DNA from 3 places in the Paenibacillus sp. FSL H7-0943 genome. Region 2 is predicted to be linked to each of the others. Evidence: riboswitches for the same ligand, from Rfam matches in the RefSeq annotation. Region 2 holds a riboswitch; each other region holds the start of a gene.

Region 1 (5,631 bases), 2.2 Mb from region 2:
CAATACCGCTTCTACCCCTGCATCTACTAACTCTTTTAGCAAATCTTCGCTTTGTTCAGGGGCCACAGAGATCAGCAGTCCGCCAGAAGTCACAGCGTCACATAGAATATAGCGGCTTAGTTGGTCCATCTCTTCCGGATAAAGAATGCTGCCTTCCAGATGGGCAAAGTTATTCTTAGTGCCTCCTGGAACAAATCCCTGTTCCGCAAGCTCTCTTACTCTTGGCAGCATCGGTACATCGCCTTGACGAATGATCAGGCCCGTGCCGCTCCCTTTAGCCATTTCCGAGGCATGTCCCAGTAGCCCAAATCCGGTAACATCTGTACAAGCATGTACATCATAAGGCTCCATGATTTCAGCCGCTTTTTTATTCAAAGTAGACATTACTGTCGTAAGGCGTGTGGTTTCTTCAGAAGATAGCTGATCCTTTTTAATGGAAGTTGTTAAGATCCCCACACCGATAGGCTTCGTTAGAATCAGCTTGTCTCCCACCTTGGCGCCCGCATTCGTTCTTACTTTGTCAGGATGCACAAGGCCCGTAACGGCCAATCCGAATTTGGGCTCTTTATCGTCGATGGAATGTCCGCCCACAAGAGTAGCTCCTGCTTCCTGTACTTTATCCGCTGCACCGCGCAAAATGTCACCGAGAATGCTTTTATCTAAAACAGAAATAGGGAAGGCCACAATATTAAGCACCGTAAGCGGCTTTCCACCCATCGCATAAATATCACTTAATGCATTGGCTGCTGCAATTTGACCAAATGAATAGGGATCATCCACGATCGGCGTGAAAAAATCAACAGTTTGCACTAACGCTAATTCATCACTTAAACGGTACACCCCTGCATCATCACTAGTGTCCAGACCTACAAGTAGATCCGGGTTAGGAACAGTTGGTGGCAGACTGCGAATAACCTGCATGAGATCAGCGGGACCGATTTTGCAGCCGCAGCCCCCTTTTGAAGATAATGAAGTCAGTTTTATAGTTTCAGCTTGAGACATCATGACTCAGCTCCTTTAGTATGAATTATCTTAATCTTACACGAGTAGATCGCATTGTACAAAATGCAAGAGTAGCAGATGTGCTGCTTGTTACGCCTTCCTCTATACACTTACCATCACTACTTAGGTCTACCGTTCTTTCCCACGTCGGGTGAGCTATATTTGATGCTGTGGTAGGGTGGGGACATTAAGTGGCGTTCTAGGTACAATATGCTTGTAAATGTTCAACATCCATCGGTTAGTAAAATAACCAAAGGCTGGCTCATTCGTAGATTTTACTACTGATAAGCCAGCCTTTAGTTGGATGTCCATTATATTAGGGAAATCCTCCCTAAAAACATCCTATTATTAGGGAATTTCTCCCTAATCCATGTTCTAGGAGCCATAATCTCCTTCACTTTAGGGAGAATTCCCCTAAAGTTCTTCCCAGAAAGACGACCCATAGCCAGCTCGTGCTCCCTGGCTATGGGTCGTCTTTTTTCTCACTTAAACGCTTCGCTTGTGAAGGTCTCCCAATAGATCAGCTAATCTGCTGAGTACCCTGCTGCTTCTCTAAGAAACGTTGAAGAATCGCATTGAATTGCTCCGGTTGGCACAGATTACTTGGATCTAATGCGTTCGGAATAATCGCCAACTGCGCATGTGGCAGCTGAGACACCATTTCCTTCATACAATTCACTCCAAATTCATTGAAGTCCCCTACAATACATAAAGCGGGACGTTTAAAAGCCTTTAAACATCTGGTGTAATCAACATGGCTCGTAGCCAGCCTTTGCCGATATAGCTCCCGGGGACGTTTGTCCAGCAGCCCTCTTCTAATCTCATTGTAGGCCAGACTCCAGCGCTCTCGGTACATCATCCGAATCGAAGGCAACACCAGCTCGCTTGGGAGATAATACATTAGTAAACTACAATATGCTGCCATAGTTTGTATTTTCCCTACTATTGTTGATCCGTGAGTCCTACAAAAGCTATCCGCGACCACAATGGCTTTTACACGCTCAGGATATTGTTTGGCAATATGCTGAACGACTAAGCCACCATAGGCGATTCCTACAAAAACTGCTTCACGGATACCTAGGTCATTCAACAGCATAATCAGATCCAGACATTGCGTCTCAATAATCTCATGTGGGGCCTCCAGCAGTTTACCAGACTTGCCATTCCCCCGTAAATCGCACAAAATCACTTTATATTTATCGGAAAAATACTCCAGCTGTGGTTTGAACATACTGTGTGTTAATCCATGTCCATGGATAAACACAACCGGAGTGCCAGTTCCATTGATTTCATAATAGAGCGAAGTTCCGTTCAGTTTAGCGATAGGCAAAGGTAACACCTCTTTCATAATAAATTCTACGACTATATCTGCTTAAAAACGCAGCAAAAAACCACAGAGGGATTCTCTGTGGCTATTCATCACTAAACACGCCATTCATCCTCTCTCCATACGCTTACGAGGTTAGCTGTCGGATTCGGGCAGTGAGAGTTGCCCTACCTGCAGGGATGCATATTATGCACCCGGAACAGGATTCACCCCATAACCAGTGCCGACTCTCACATCGGCTGCCAGTTGTTGGTTCCCCCGCTTTCCAGAAACGGAAATTAAGCGGATTGCTTATGTAATTGTAAATTTAAGATAATTCTCAGTTCTGAGATGAATCATACTCTTGTAAGGTTTTCTTGTAAAGGAGGGCTCTGGTCAAAATAATGTTGAAAGCAATGCTTTTCATTTCATATTAAGCATACTCTTCATTTTCTCTTTCTTTTGCTCTTGTTTACTCGTTTTCTTTAGAAAAACAGCTCTGAAGCAAGCGAAAAAGGGGGTGATTCACCAGTACTTTCCTATTTAATAAGAAACGACAATCTTCAATACCAATATTGGGCCAGTTTCTGTACCTTGGGGTGTTGGTCGTTTCTATGTCCCCGATCCGTTTGGCAAGCTTGTTAATATTATTTCACATGAACAGCACGAATGATTTCATAAAAAAGAAAAAAGCTAAGCAGAATCAGAGATATCCCCCTGTCCACTTAGCTTCCTTTTACAATACTATGGCTACAAAAGATCGGCGTTTTTCAATGCATGCTCCCAGCTTGGAAAAAAGAACAGCGCACTTCTCATAAGCTCTGGGTCGCTTTGCTTTACTTGTTTTTTACTGATCGAGCTTCCGTCGCTTTGCAGCTTTTTGATCCGACTTAATACTTCATCAGCCTCCAAAGGAATTTCCATTGAAACACTCCTTTCTCAGTGACCTGTTTCCCTTCATTTTCTCCATAATATGTTTATTTATTCCGTACTCTTAATTTCCCCAGATTAAACCATCTGATAGATGGGTTGTTCAGCAATGAACCGGGTAGGAAGCATGGGATATTTGTCTGCTAAGATTTCAGCTAAATATTTCATCCCCGGCGCTTCACTCTCCGCATGACCTAACATGATGAGCGCTTTAGATCTGCCTTGGTGCCCTGCATCCCGCACATATTCCGGAGTCTCCCACTCTGGTCCTTCTCCAGCAATAATTAAATCAAGATTGTGATCATTAAAAAGTGGAATAGCCATCGTCCCGCCCCCTCTGTAACCTACTAATATCCCTATGCGTTTGCAGGACAGAGACAGGTCACCAGCAGCGCGTACATAAGAGATCCCTAGCTTACTTTTAATATACTGAGCAGCTTCCAGTACAGTCATGGCAGGAATAGTGAGGATCGTAGCAGCCGCTTGCTGCTCTTCCACATAGTCTGACCAATCCAGCTCTCGCAGCAAACCCATCATAATCCCATCCGGCTCTTGCCGATGCCAATAATCATGATAACGAAAAATAGCTATTGGGGATCGTTCGATCAGACTTTTTTTCGCATGATAAACCGGATCACCTTCTAACCACTCGTTCGCCGCATGATGGCTATAAAATACACCTTCATGCGTGATCAGCAAATTGGCTCCTAACGCTATTGCTTGCTCCACAATATTTTGTGTGGCAGAAAAGGCCGTAATAATCCCTGTGACTTCAGTTTCCGGTTCCCCTGGGTTCAGAATATCCACAGTCCCTTCTACCTGTTCCACAGTTCCCATTAAATCTTTCAAAATCGCTCTAATCGTGAGGCTCACTATCATCATCCCTCGGTTCAAAATCTAATAAATCTTTCTGCCTTTAAGATCCTCAATTCCGCTCTTGCGGTAAAAATACGTATTGATCCGATCTCTCCATTCCTGCGCATGCTCTGCTTGCTCTTCAAGACGTTGCTTCACTTGCACATACAATCCACTATCCATGCTGCCTTCAAGTGATTCCCATGTTGCTAGAAGCTGTGCAGCCTGCTCTGCCCCCTCGAAATGAGTATCGTAGATATGTTGTATAACCGTTTGCCCCGATTGCAGAACATGCGTGTATGGAACATGATGGAAGAACAGCAGCAGCTCTTCTGGACAAGACGCTAGATTCTCATAATTTGATGCATTAAGACCCATATACTGTCCGCTATACCCCGTTCCCGATTTGACTGAACGATCCACACCAATGCCCTTATGATCCGCATAATGGTACGTTCCCCACTTGGCGTATTCATATCCATCCACATTCGGCCCATAATGATGATCCGGATTAACCATCCAGCCCACACCTAATGGAGCTGTGTAAGATTCGTAAATCCTCCATGAGTCCATTAACATCCCGCGAATAGCAGCCACTAGACCTTCATCAGTGCCAAAGGTAAGGCGAATCCATTCCTCAGCGATTTCCTTTGCCGTCAGCTCCGGATTCCAAATTAATCTCCCATATCCATACAGATTAGCTTGAGCTAACCCATGCCCCGTCCAGTTCATGTCATCCCCAACATTAGTTACAGCAGCCACACCATTATACTTATTTCCCCACACCGATCCGTCCACAATATGTTTCACAAGCGTAGTTTGCCCTTTGGCATAAGTATTGAAATCAAGGACTTCTTTCCACTGTGGAACAAGATAACAGAGATGCCGCTGCTGCCCCGTATATTCTTGAGCAATCTGAAACTCCATCAGATGATTGGTATGTTCCAGTGCGCCAAACAGCGGAGATACCGGTTCTCTGACTTGAAAATCCATCGGTCCATTCTTGATTTGCAGCACTACATTATCATTAAATCGGCCATCCAATGGTTTGAAATGATCATACGCTGCTCTGGCCCGATCGGTCTTACGGTCACGCCAATCCTGCTTGCAGTTATATACGAAACAACGCCAAATCACGATTCCGCCAAACGGCTCCAGTGCTTCTCCAAGCATATTAGCGCCATCGGCATGGTCACGCCCGTAAGTGAATGGCCCTGGTCGATTTTCTGAATCTGCTTTGACCACAAACCCGCCAAAATCAGGGATCACTCGATAAACCTCACCAGCCTTATCTTTCCACCATTGCCGCACCGCTGGGTCCAGTGGATCAGCTGTCTCCAATGCTCCGATCTGTATCGGACTGGCAAAGTTAGCACTGAGGAATAGCTTAATTCCGTATACGCGGAATATTCCTGCAATTAACGCGATATCAGGCAAATATTGCTCCGTTATAAATAGAGATTCAAGCTCATGAACATTCACATTGTTAATCGAAATCGCGTTGATCCCCACAGAGGACATCAATCTGGCATAATCAC
Region 2 (5,631 bases):
CAGAAGGCTATGTCCTGAGATAAGTTGAAAAGAATAGCTACTCCCTGACTAATAGCAACCAATAAAGCACTAACAGCCGAACCTGCTAATGTCAATCGCAAGGGGGTCAGGCCATTAAAAGAAAGCGAACCGATTCCGAATACGATAAAAGAGGCCACAGCGGCACCGATAAAGCAATACAACATTAGTGAAGTGAATGAGAGTGAGGGTGCAAAAGCAAATACTATGGCTAGCGCTACCCCTGCTCCTGCATTCAAGCCTAACAGCCCTGAATCCGCAAGCGGGTTTCTTGTCATCCCCTGCATGATAGCCCCTGCTACTGCGAAGCAAGCACCGACTAAGGCGCCAGCAATAGCACGTGGAAATCGCAGTTCTCTAATTACCTGATGTTTTTGTAAATCTGGATTGAAATGAAATATAGCTTCCCATACCGTAGCTAACTTGATATCTGCTGCACCTACTGAGACCGAAAGTGCCAATCCGAAGGCAATGGCAGCAAGTCCAAAAATAAGAATACCAATGGCAGCTGCCGGTCGGGTATGTAGAGCTTTTTTGGGTTCATTTTTAATACGATTTGCGAAATCTGAGGGTGAAACCATGAGTCGTCTCCTTATTCAATAGTTACAATGGTTTATATGATAACAACAATCATTCTCATTATCGCAAAAATATTTATGTTGTACAATTGCAGGATCGATTTTTCCGTACTATGGGATTGGTTTATAAAAAAATGGTGCAGATCTTTGTATCCCGAGATACTTGATCTGCACGCTCTTCCCCACCGAAATGATCAGTCTCATTCATGGTGAATTACGACTTTTATTTCACAAGACTTTTTAGCACATCGTCAATGATTTTTCTGCCAGCGTTCGCACCACTGTAAAGCCAGCTGCTTGTTGAGCTCATTTCATGCACATTTCCAGCTTTTACAGCTGGGATGCCCTTCCAGATTGCACTATCTAGGATCTCCGAACCCTCAGTCTTATCACTATTTACAAGGAAAATATGATCTGCGGTCAGCTCAGAAAGCTTCTCTAGTGAGATCGGATTCCAAGTTGCTCTTGTTCCTACTGGGATCTCTGTTACTAAGTTAGGCAGCGTTACGCCAAGGTCTGTATATAATACAGCTCCACTGCTGCGGGTTTCGTCTACAATATAGAAGTTTTTTTGCACCAACCATAAAATAGCCGCGGACTCTTGTCCAATAGCTCCTGCAAGCTGTTCTTTCGCAGCCGCTGCTTTAACATCATAATCTTTAATGGCTTTTTCTGCTTCAGGGGTTTTGTTCAAAATCTCACCCATCTTGAGCAACGATTTGCGCCAATCTTGATTTAGTTCATCCCCAATTACATAAGTGGGTGCAATCTTATTCAACTGATCGTAAATCCCGTTCTGAACAGAAGACTCCGATGGGATGATAATAAGATCCGGAGCAAAGCTGGTTACAGCCTCTAACGGAAGGTCGTAACTAATTGTAGGAACATCCTTCAATTCAGTGGCCAGATAATCCTGAACGCCGTTTGTAACTGACCATTGAGCTACTGGAGTTACACCCAGAGTTACCAAAGAGTCTTCCAAATATGAACCCAGAACGCGCTGTGGATTAGCCGGAATCGTTACTTTATGACCCATTGCATCTGTTAACGTCTTAGGTGCAGCAGGTGCCTCTGTAGATTCTGCTGTAGGCGCTGTTGTAGGCGCTGTTCCTGCATTTGATGAGCTTTCAGCATTATTATTACCACAAGCGGAAAGTATTAGCGTCATCACTATTAGTCCGCTCATCGTCACTTTCATGCTTCCTGATCTTTTTCTGTTAAGCCAAAACATTAAAAACCCTCCTATATGTAACTGCTTTGATATTCAAAGGTGACCTTTACCTCTGCTTCACTTTTAAATGATATTGATTCTCATTCTCTGTGTCAACATATAAATTTCAAATTCTGTGGATTTGCAACAATTTCCTTCATATAAAATACAAAAGAGGTTATATTCCGAACGTTCCGGATATAACCTCATCTTTAATCTTCTACTTATTTATTTAAATGATACGGGACAGTCGCTACTACAACGTCCTTTTGATTCATTAGATACGAGCGGATTAAAAAGCTGGTCTGATTATGAAGCACGGCTTGCCACCAATGTTTGGTAATAAACTGTGGAATCAAAATCGTGATGTGATCCGTCGCAGCGGTCTTCCACTCTACCGTATCGATAAACTTCACTAACGGACGAATGATACTACGATATCTGGAACGAAGAACAATCAGGCGTACACCTGGATTCCATTCCTCCCACCGTTGCTCCATCTTATGAATGTCTTCTTCATCAAAGCCTACATACACAGCAACAACATTATCTGTTAGAGACTTCGCATAGCTGATGGAATGTAATACAGCACGTGTAACCCCTGCAACAGGAACAACTACAGTACTTCCTTTAATTACAGGTTTATCAGTAGCCGGACATATACGCAGTTGATCCGCAGTATTCAAATAATGCTTATGAATACGGTGGAACACGAACATTACAGCAGGTAAGAAAATGAATGCCATCCATACGCTCGAGAATTTAGTAATGATAAATATAAGCGTAATCGTCAATGTAGTCAGCATACCGATGGTATTTACTACAAATCTTTTCACCCATCCAGCGGGTCTTGTTTTGATCCAATGCACCATCATCCCCAGTTGGGATAAGGTAAAAGGAATGAACACGCCTACCGCATATAGTGGAATCAAACCTTCCGTATTCCCATGGAATGCAGTCACAAGTATGATAGACATAACTCCTAGAAAAATAATGCCGTTTGAGAAGCCCAGGCGGTCACCACGGACCATAAATGCATGTGGCAGATATTTATCTTTTGCAAACATAAAGGCGAGCAGCGGAAACGCTGAATATGCTGTATTAGCTGCCAAGAACAAAATCACTGCTGTAATCCCTTGAATGAAAAAGTACAATCCGCCACGGCCAAAGGTCGATTCAGCGATCTGAGAGACAACCGTAGCCTTTTCATCTGGCACAATACCATACCAATATGCCAGCACAGTGATTCCGGTAAACATAAAGCCAAGGATAAGTCCCATGATCATTAGCGTCTTGGCTGCATTTTTCTCAGCCGGTGCCTTAAAGTTTGGGATCGCATTAGATACGGCCTCAACCCCCGTTAGGGCTGAACAACCAGAGCTAAACGCTTTTAATAGTAGAAACAAACTTACATTAGATACGGCGCTGCCTATTTCAGGAACATTCGCATGCGCGCCACCCATTGCATATTTAACGATACCGGAGATAATCAGAACAACAATCGAAACCACAAACAAATACACTGGAATTGCGATAAATGAAGCCGATTCAGTCACTCCGCGAAGATTAATGATTGTTAATAAAACGATAACAGATACAGCGATGAGAACAGTATGATTATGAAGACTTGGAAAAGCCGATGTGATCGCATCCGTCCCTGCCGAGGCACTAACCGCTACGGTAAGAATGTAATCCACCAATAATGAACCCCCAGCGAGCAGCCCTGTCGGAATACCAAGATTACTCTTGGCTACGATATAAGCTCCGCCTCCTTGCGGATAAGCAAAAATCGTCTGCCGATAGGATAAAATCAGGATGGCCAGCAGGCCCAATACGGCTAATGCAATTGGCAGGGAATACCAGATGGCAGTAAACCCGGCAGCCACTAGTACAATCAGAATTTGTTCCGTTCCGTAGGCTACAGACGAGAGCGCATCAGAAGACAGAACAGCCAGTGCTTTAACCTTGGATAACTTTTCATGATCGAGTTCATTCGACTTCATCGGACGTCCGATCAATAGTCGTTTTACCTTGCTTACCATGGTGGATACAGTTCCTTTCTTTGGGAGCTGAAACGGAATTTCCGTGCGCTGTTTTCATCGGTGGATTTCATAAATGCAGACACAAAAATAAGCATACGGAAATGATCCGCATGCTTATGCATGGTCATTTTCCCACCTTGCTTACGAGGTTAGCTGGCGGATTCGGGCTGTGGTTATAGCCCTACGGTAGAGGTCTGTTCGACCCGGTTCCGATTCACCCCATTGGCATGAATGCCAAGTTTGGTTCCCCCGTTTTTCCTAAGAAAATTCAGCGCATATTCAACTTCTCACAAGGTCTAATATTAGTCTACAAAGTGCCTACAGTAAAGCGTTGAAAAAAATGAAAAAAGAATGAAAAAACATCCAATAAGCTCAAATATAGCGTCTTATTGGATGCTCTCTTTCATTATCTTCAATTATCCCTCTAGCCCGTGATTTTAATACCTTTTCAGCTTTTTTGTACCTTCCAAAGTAAAAACTAAAATCCTAAGCTCTCCTCAGCATCTACTTCAATCACTTCTTCTTCCCTACGTCCATACCAAAGAAGGAGACTTATTAGAGCAAACGCTATTAAAGCTAACAAAGGAATCGTTATAAATCCGAAGTAGTTCAAGTAATCTTTATTACAAGGAACACCAACTGTACAAGGTAGAACTTTACTTAACGCTGGAATCTTCTGTTCCGCATAATGATAGATTGAGATACTGCCACCAATCAAACTTAATGGAAGCACATAAGGAATGATGCGCTTATCTCCACGGAAAGTGGCAATTCCCAACAAAAATAACTGCGGATACATAAAAATCCGCTGAAACCAGCAAAGCTTACAAGGTTCATACTTCAAGACTTCACTTAAATACAAGCTACCAGCTACAGCAACCAAAGAGACGAACCAGGCCAGATAGAGGCAGTTACGCTTGCAAAAAGATAGGAATTTTGTCACTTTGCCTCCACTGCTTTTGCGGCGGTGTTAATTTCAGATGTAATCGCTTCAATATCGAAAGGTTCAGCCGTTTTCACTCCATTAATGTAGAGCGAAGGCGTAGTTGTCACGCCTGAGTCAGTTGCCAACTGAATGTCTTTCTTCAGCTCATCTGCATAAGTTTTCTCTTGGATGTCTTTACGCAACAGATCGTAATCGATCGCTAATTTCTCTTTTTCAGCAAGGCTTACCAAGAAATCCTCAGTCGCCCATTCCACGCTCTCATCCCCTTGCTGCGCATACACAGCATCATAGAACTTCCAGAATTCATCCTTATTCTGATGGTATACAGACAATGCAGCTAGTGAAGCTGTCTCAGAGTCAGGACCAACGAAAGCCATATTTACAAAGTAAAGAGCTGCTTTTCCCTCGTTGACAAAATCTTGAACAATTTTCGGTTTCATGGAGCCAGCAAATTGGGAACAAGCTGGACATTTGAAATCACCAAATTCAACAAGCTTAACAGGTGCATCCTCATTACCAATCCTAGGTAGCTCACTGTAATTGAATTCTACCGGTTCTCCTGTAGAGACATTCTTTGCTGCATCTTTCGAAGCTAACATAAACAATCCAACAAAAATGATAACTACTACAGCTATTGAACTAATAACTAAAATTCTCGTTTTCTGCTTCTGTTGCTCCTGTTCTACCCGTCGTTTCTCTTGTTTGCTCAACTGGGGAACATTTGGACTTTTTTTAGGTTTACTCAAGGAGAATTCCTTTCTGTCCTCTAGGGACTAATGTAGTTTTTATCATATACATTTAAAATTATATAATTATTAATCTCTTTTTGGCAAACAG
Region 3 (5,631 bases), 1.2 Mb from region 2:
GCAGTGCCTGTTAATACAAGATACCACATCGTATCAACCGCATAGATATGGCTAAGGGCATGAGCGATGGTGGGAAATGAGCTGTTCACTTCTTGACTTAGCACAGAAGGCGGGAGTTCCTTGATTCTCCCCAGGATAGTTTGGTTTGCCCATGTGTGGTATTTAAACATTTCTACTGGATAATTTGTCATTCGTACATTCTCCTTTTGAATGGTCATGGATTTGTTTTTTGTTACTGTAGTTAATATAAAAGAAGAAGTATGACATCAGACTGTCATACTTCTTCATAAAGTTTGAGTGTGTTTTGAAGCTGCTCTTTTAAAATACCTCGCAATGCAGGGGGTTCGAGGACTTCGGCGCCGCTGCCAAAACTCAGCAGAATGGACCAAAGCCAACGTGCTTCCAATGGCTTATACACAGGAATTCGCATCGTCATGCTTTTATCGGAATGAAATTCCTTGTCGACTTGATGAAACTGATCCAAAGCTTCTGCCAAAGCCTCAGGGCCTACCCGGATCACTATTTCCTCCACCTGATCTGCCCTGTTTGAACAGCCGGCCTCTTTGGGTACCTCATGTTGCGAATGAAAGGTATCCTGCGTCAGGAACAAATTCAGCATCCGGGAAAGTCGGAACTCCCGATAGTCCTGCCGAGCCCGGCAATAACCATAGATGTACCAGTTGCTATATTTAAAATGAAGCTTTACTGGTTCCATTTCACGGGTTGTACGTTCATTTTTTACACTGATGTAATCAAAACGGACAACATTTCGTTCCGCAATAGCCGCACGTAAAAGAGGAAGTGCGTCAGGATCCGTACGCCGGGTTTCAAGATCCACCGCGAGACTAGAGGTCTGTGGCTCCGTTCCAATCGTTTGCAGCCGTTCAATGGTTCCTTGCGTATGCTCATCTTCAAACACGGAAGAAAGACTGTTAAGTACAGTAATCAGAGAAGTGACATCATACGAACGGAGCAGGCTTTTATCCATTTTATATCCGTCCATGATGCCATATCCACCTTTAGTACCCTGATACGATACGACCGGGATGCCAGCGGCACAAATCACATCGATATCCCTATAGATTGTTCGCTGGGAAACCTGAAACTCTTCAGCCAGCTTGGAGGCAGATAAAACTTCGTGGTTCAATAGTTTATAGATCATAGAAATCAATCGTTCCAATTTCATGTGTGCATTCCCACCCATTAGTCCATTTCGTGTTACAGCGTGATTATATCATAGATTTTTTCGGGCTAATTTTGGGCGGGAGGAGTTTTGTTGTTGGTGATGAAGAAATATCCTATGACAGAGTCTGACAGAGCTGATTAATCTATTTACAGATTAAATCCGCAGGCTCGCCTGATAAATCATTAACAGAAATAATAGCATCGTTTTTTTTCACAGGTGGGGTCCAATATTGCTCATTCCCAGGCAGGTCATCGAACCATTCGGCGTCCTTTGGACAATCTAGAATCATAAATTTTCCGTATTCCTGATCTCTGGATTGATGGTATTTGAGATAGGCTTTCCCGTTATCAATGGCGAGAATTTCTATTTTTCCTGAGGTGTGGCTCATGGATAAGCGTACTCTTTTGCCAAGTCCTGAGGTTCTGGCTTTGGCTTCTTCTACAATTTGATAGACTTGCTCGAGCGGTAATACGAAATCTCGGTTTCCGGCTACGGGCCGGTTCACAAAGAAGTAGTAGGGTGTAACGCCAGCCCATGAAAGCCGGTCCAGTAGTTCCCCTAAAATAACGGGATCATCGTTGATGCCTTTGAGGATGGGGGTCTGATTTACGACAATTGCCCCTGCGTTGTGGAGAGCTTTAAATGCTTTTTTGGCTTCAGGTGTGATTTCACGAGGATGATTGATGTGCGCCATAACATAGATTCGTTTGTCTTCGGTAGAGTAAGTACGAATCAGCTCCAGCAGCTCTTCGTCTTCAGAGATCCGCATCGGATTAAATACGGGAATTTTGGAACCTAGTCTAATGATCTTAACATGCTCAATGCTTCTTAGATTTTCAATAATGGATCTTAGCTTCGGTGTGGAGAGAATTAAACTGTCCCCGCCCGTAAGAAGTACGTTGTTAATCTCCGGATTCTTTGCGATATACTCCAAGCCCGGAGAGACATCAGCCATCGCCTCTTTCACGTCATTTCGGAACAGACGCTTACGGAAACAGTAGCGGCAATAAGCCCCGCAGACCTCGGATACAATCAGCAGTGCAGTTGTTCTATACTTGTGCTGACAACCAGGTACCACATAATTCGTGTCCTCATCGGAGGCGTCCCAGCGCCCATATTCCAGCAGTTCACCTTCGTTAGGAATAACCAGCTTACGGATGGGATCATTTGGATCATCCCAGTTAATTAAAGACAGATAGTAGTCATTTACACGAAAAACAAATTTGTCCGTAATTTCTTTCAGATTCTCTTTTTCCAGCTCAGACAACATAGCTATTTTGTTAATATCCGTGAAGTACTTTACCTTTTGCACGTACATCTCTCCTTTGTCTCGTAGTGTGAGAAATGAGGGAGCCTTAGTGTCAAAGGCCAATCTACTGCCAGCAGGGTCCAAAAAAAGCACAAAAAGAGACCCTTAGCAAGGGTCTCTGGTTATGTAAATAACATGAAAAGCAGACCCATCCACTGCTGACGAGGTTAGCTGACGGACTCGGGTAAGATGGTACCCTACATTCTAATGCTCAATGATTCGCCCCAATTAACTGGTTCCCCCGCTTTTCAACTGTAAAAGTTGGAAATTAAGCGTAGATAAAGTATACCCTATGAAGTTTTGAAAAGTCAAAAGAGAATCCTAGATTCACCTTTAATTGCTAGCGCTACTTCCGCCGAGTAGTTTTGGCAACAGCGTTAGCAGCTTCTCCCGGGTTAACGCATCACTAGAGTTCCATTTGCTTCCGTCGAGCAGATAAACATGTTCCTGACGTACTGCCGGGAGACTGTTCCAAAGTGAACTGTCTAGTAATCGTTCCATCGCAGCTCGCGAGTCTTTGCGTTCCGGAATGAGCATGAAGATATGATCTCCGGCGTAGGCAGGCAGTCGCGTTGGATCAACTTCGGCGAACCCTAACTCTTCGTCCAATATGGCCTGGATCTCTTCGGTCGGTTGTAAACCACATGGGGCATAAAGCGCAGTGGAGAATCCGGACATTCCCATAGCATATAGATGATCTCCATGATCATAGACCAAAGCAGAGGCGGTTTCTCCAACTTGAAGGGTTGTCGTGTAAAGCTGCTGCCACATGGCAGCGTTTTTGATTGTGAATGACTCCAGCCATGCTTCGGCTTCGCGCTGTTTACCTAGCCAACTGCCTAATGTCCGCATTCGGTTGTCGAGAGGCGCAAAGGAATCAAAGGTGAGTGTCGGAGCGATACCAGAAACTGCTCTGTAGGCTCTTTCATCACTATTTGCCAAAATGATCAAATCTGGGTTTAGGGAAGCGGTCAACTGCGGGTCCAGTGGAAACCCGACGTTGGCGAGCTTCTTAAGCCGATGTTTATAGACGCTGTTCCGGGCGAACGCTTCATCTCCACCGATAGGCTTTACGCCTAACGCGAGAAGGTCGCCAAGTGTTTCGCCATGATAGACAATACGTTTCGCTCGCTCTGGAATCTCCACCTCATGACCCGTCCAATCCTTGACGGTAAGCTTACGACTTTGCTGATGTGCATATTGTCCGGGTGTAACTCCGGTTTTTTGCCGAAAGCGGCGGCTGAAATAGTATTCGTCCGAGAAGCCGACCAGTCTGGCGATTTCCCGCAGTGGTTCAGTCGATTCCTGCAGGAATCGTTTGGAATGATTAATGCGCAGATCCGTCAGGTATTCAAGCGGCTTTTTACCCGTAAGCTGCTGAAAGATCGGTGTATATTGCCAGATTGATATTCCCGCCAGTTCAGCTAACTGCTTCACGGTGATACTCTCTGTATAATGCTCCTGAATGAATGTTATGGTCTTTTCTACGGATTCCGTAGGACTTGGCAGGTGTTTGGAAGGGTAATTATGCTCAAAAAGTAGCAGCAGCAATTCTTGGAATTTTAATTGTCGCTTGAATTGTTGTACATCATCGGTGTTATTCCTGTTCATGAGCAGGTCTTCGACTAGTCGGATTACCTTGGTGAACGGGTGCACAATTAACTCCCGTCTGCCGGAAAGCAGCTCTCCAGAATATCGTTTAGGATGCTCGGTTGTATAAATTGCTGTAAAGGTGATGAGGTAATAATACAACGTCAGCTCCTGGTTGTCCGTACTATAGGAGATTCCAGGAGATAGTAGATAACATTTATCCGTACTTAGTATCACGCTTTGATCATCGAGGTTCAATTGTCCGTTCCCTCCAGTAAATATGAGAAGGGTATAGTCCTGGGTTGTACGCGTTATAGAGCTTGAATCGGCAGCTTGAATCATCAGTTCGGCCTCGTTTAGCTGAAATAGCAGAGAGTGGAGTGGGGGGCAGGACGATGATGTATGCAGCATGGGTTCAGCCTCCGTTCATTTGGTGAGAATGATTATCAATGAATTCATTGTATATAAAAAAAAGAAGCATATCAACAGCTGTTGACATGCTTCTTGCAGTTTTTTATCAGCCTTGTGTTAAACTCTTCATCACAGAAGGTTATTTCATATTCAATAGCTGTGGAATTTCGCCAAGCAGCCATTCTCTTGTTGTCGCATCACTTGAAGTCTTCATGATGTCTTGTGTATAGACATATCCGTTCTTGACGGCAGGAAGGCTCTTCCAGATAGGGCTCTTTAATAGATTCTCTGTGGATTGTTTTGCTTCTTCTGCCACTGGAGTCAAGAGGAATATCCGGTCTCCGGCATATTCTTTCAGGACTTCCATGGATACTTCCTGGAACCCTTTACCTTCATCAAGGATCTTCTGAATAGCTGGAGTTGCCTTGAAGCCATTCTCCCCATAGAGTACCTGTGAAAGTCCGGTTGCTGCCATTATAAACAGTCTGTCTCCTGGATAATAAGTGAAGACCGCAGCCGATTCGCCCTCTTTCATGCCTGCGGATTTCAATTGCTTCCACATGTTCTCTTCAGCGGTTTTATACTGCGCAAGCCATGCTTCTGCTTCAGTCGTTTTCCCAACAATTCCACCAATGTCCAGCATACGTTCCTGGAGTGGGGCAAAGGTATCAAATATTATAGTGGGTGCAATTTTGGAGAGCTGTTCGAAATCAGCTTCATCTGTGCCCGCATAGATGATCAGGTCAGGCTGAAGCTCCAATGTTTTTTCCAGATTGATAGGGAAGCCTACATCCTCCACACCTTGTAATTGATCTTCAAAAACCTGGCCTTCGCCCATAGAAAGAGGATAACCTACCGCCTGCACACCAAGTGCGAGCAAATCGCCATAAGTTTCTCCAGAATAGATAATTCGCTGCGGATTCACCGGAATCTCTACAGTATGCCCTATGTAATCTGTATAGGAACGAGTAGTCGCTGCTGCTTCATCTGTACTGCTATCTGAGGGTTCTGCTGAAGGTACTGCGGTTGCAGCGGAAGAGTTCCCGGTTGCGTTTGCCGTACTATTGGCAGAGGATTGTTCCTTTGAGTTTCCGCACGCCAGTAGCAATGTACTCAGCAAAAATAGTACACATAC

What was found. Region 2 has a riboswitch for cyclic di-AMP ahead of NSQ55_RS16305 (APC family permease). Riboswitches for the same ligand answer to the same signal wherever they lie in the genome.
Region 1: it holds a riboswitch for cyclic di-AMP, as region 2 does, so the genes downstream of both, NSQ55_RS25725 (alpha/beta hydrolase) here and NSQ55_RS16305 (APC family permease) in region 2, are expected to answer to the same signal.
Region 3: it holds a riboswitch for cyclic di-AMP, as region 2 does, so the genes downstream of both, NSQ55_RS10920 (KamA family radical SAM protein) here and NSQ55_RS16305 (APC family permease) in region 2, are expected to answer to the same signal.

Annotation. Positions count from the first base shown of each region.
Region 1 covers NZ_CP150148.1:5,892,380-5,898,010, forward strand. The annotation lists gene selD (selenide, water dikinase SelD) at 1-1,002, opposite strand, end outside; gene NSQ55_RS25725 (alpha/beta hydrolase) at 1,523-2,332, opposite strand; cyclic di-AMP (ydaO/yuaA leader) riboswitch at 2,438-2,624, opposite strand; gene NSQ55_RS25730 (hypothetical protein) at 3,059-3,232, opposite strand; gene NSQ55_RS25735 (Nif3-like dinuclear metal center hexameric protein) at 3,317-4,117, opposite strand; gene NSQ55_RS25740 (alpha-glucuronidase family glycosyl hydrolase) at 4,136-5,631, opposite strand, start outside.
Region 2 covers NZ_CP150148.1:3,738,158-3,743,788, forward strand. The annotation lists gene NSQ55_RS16295 (iron ABC transporter permease) at 1-599, opposite strand, end outside; gene NSQ55_RS16300 (iron-hydroxamate ABC transporter substrate-binding protein) at 820-1,827, opposite strand; gene NSQ55_RS16305 (APC family permease) at 2,031-3,848, opposite strand; cyclic di-AMP (ydaO/yuaA leader) riboswitch at 3,973-4,132, opposite strand; gene NSQ55_RS16310 (disulfide oxidoreductase) at 4,327-4,791, opposite strand; gene NSQ55_RS16315 (DsbA family protein) at 4,788-5,540, opposite strand.
Region 3 covers NZ_CP150148.1:2,552,776-2,558,406, forward strand. The annotation lists gene NSQ55_RS10910 (DinB family protein) at 1-191, opposite strand, end outside; gene NSQ55_RS10915 (YafY family protein) at 275-1,186, opposite strand; gene NSQ55_RS10920 (KamA family radical SAM protein) at 1,329-2,498, opposite strand; cyclic di-AMP (ydaO/yuaA leader) riboswitch at 2,639-2,780, opposite strand; gene NSQ55_RS10925 (AraC family transcriptional regulator) at 2,829-4,496, opposite strand; gene NSQ55_RS10930 (ABC transporter substrate-binding protein) at 4,636-5,631, opposite strand, start outside.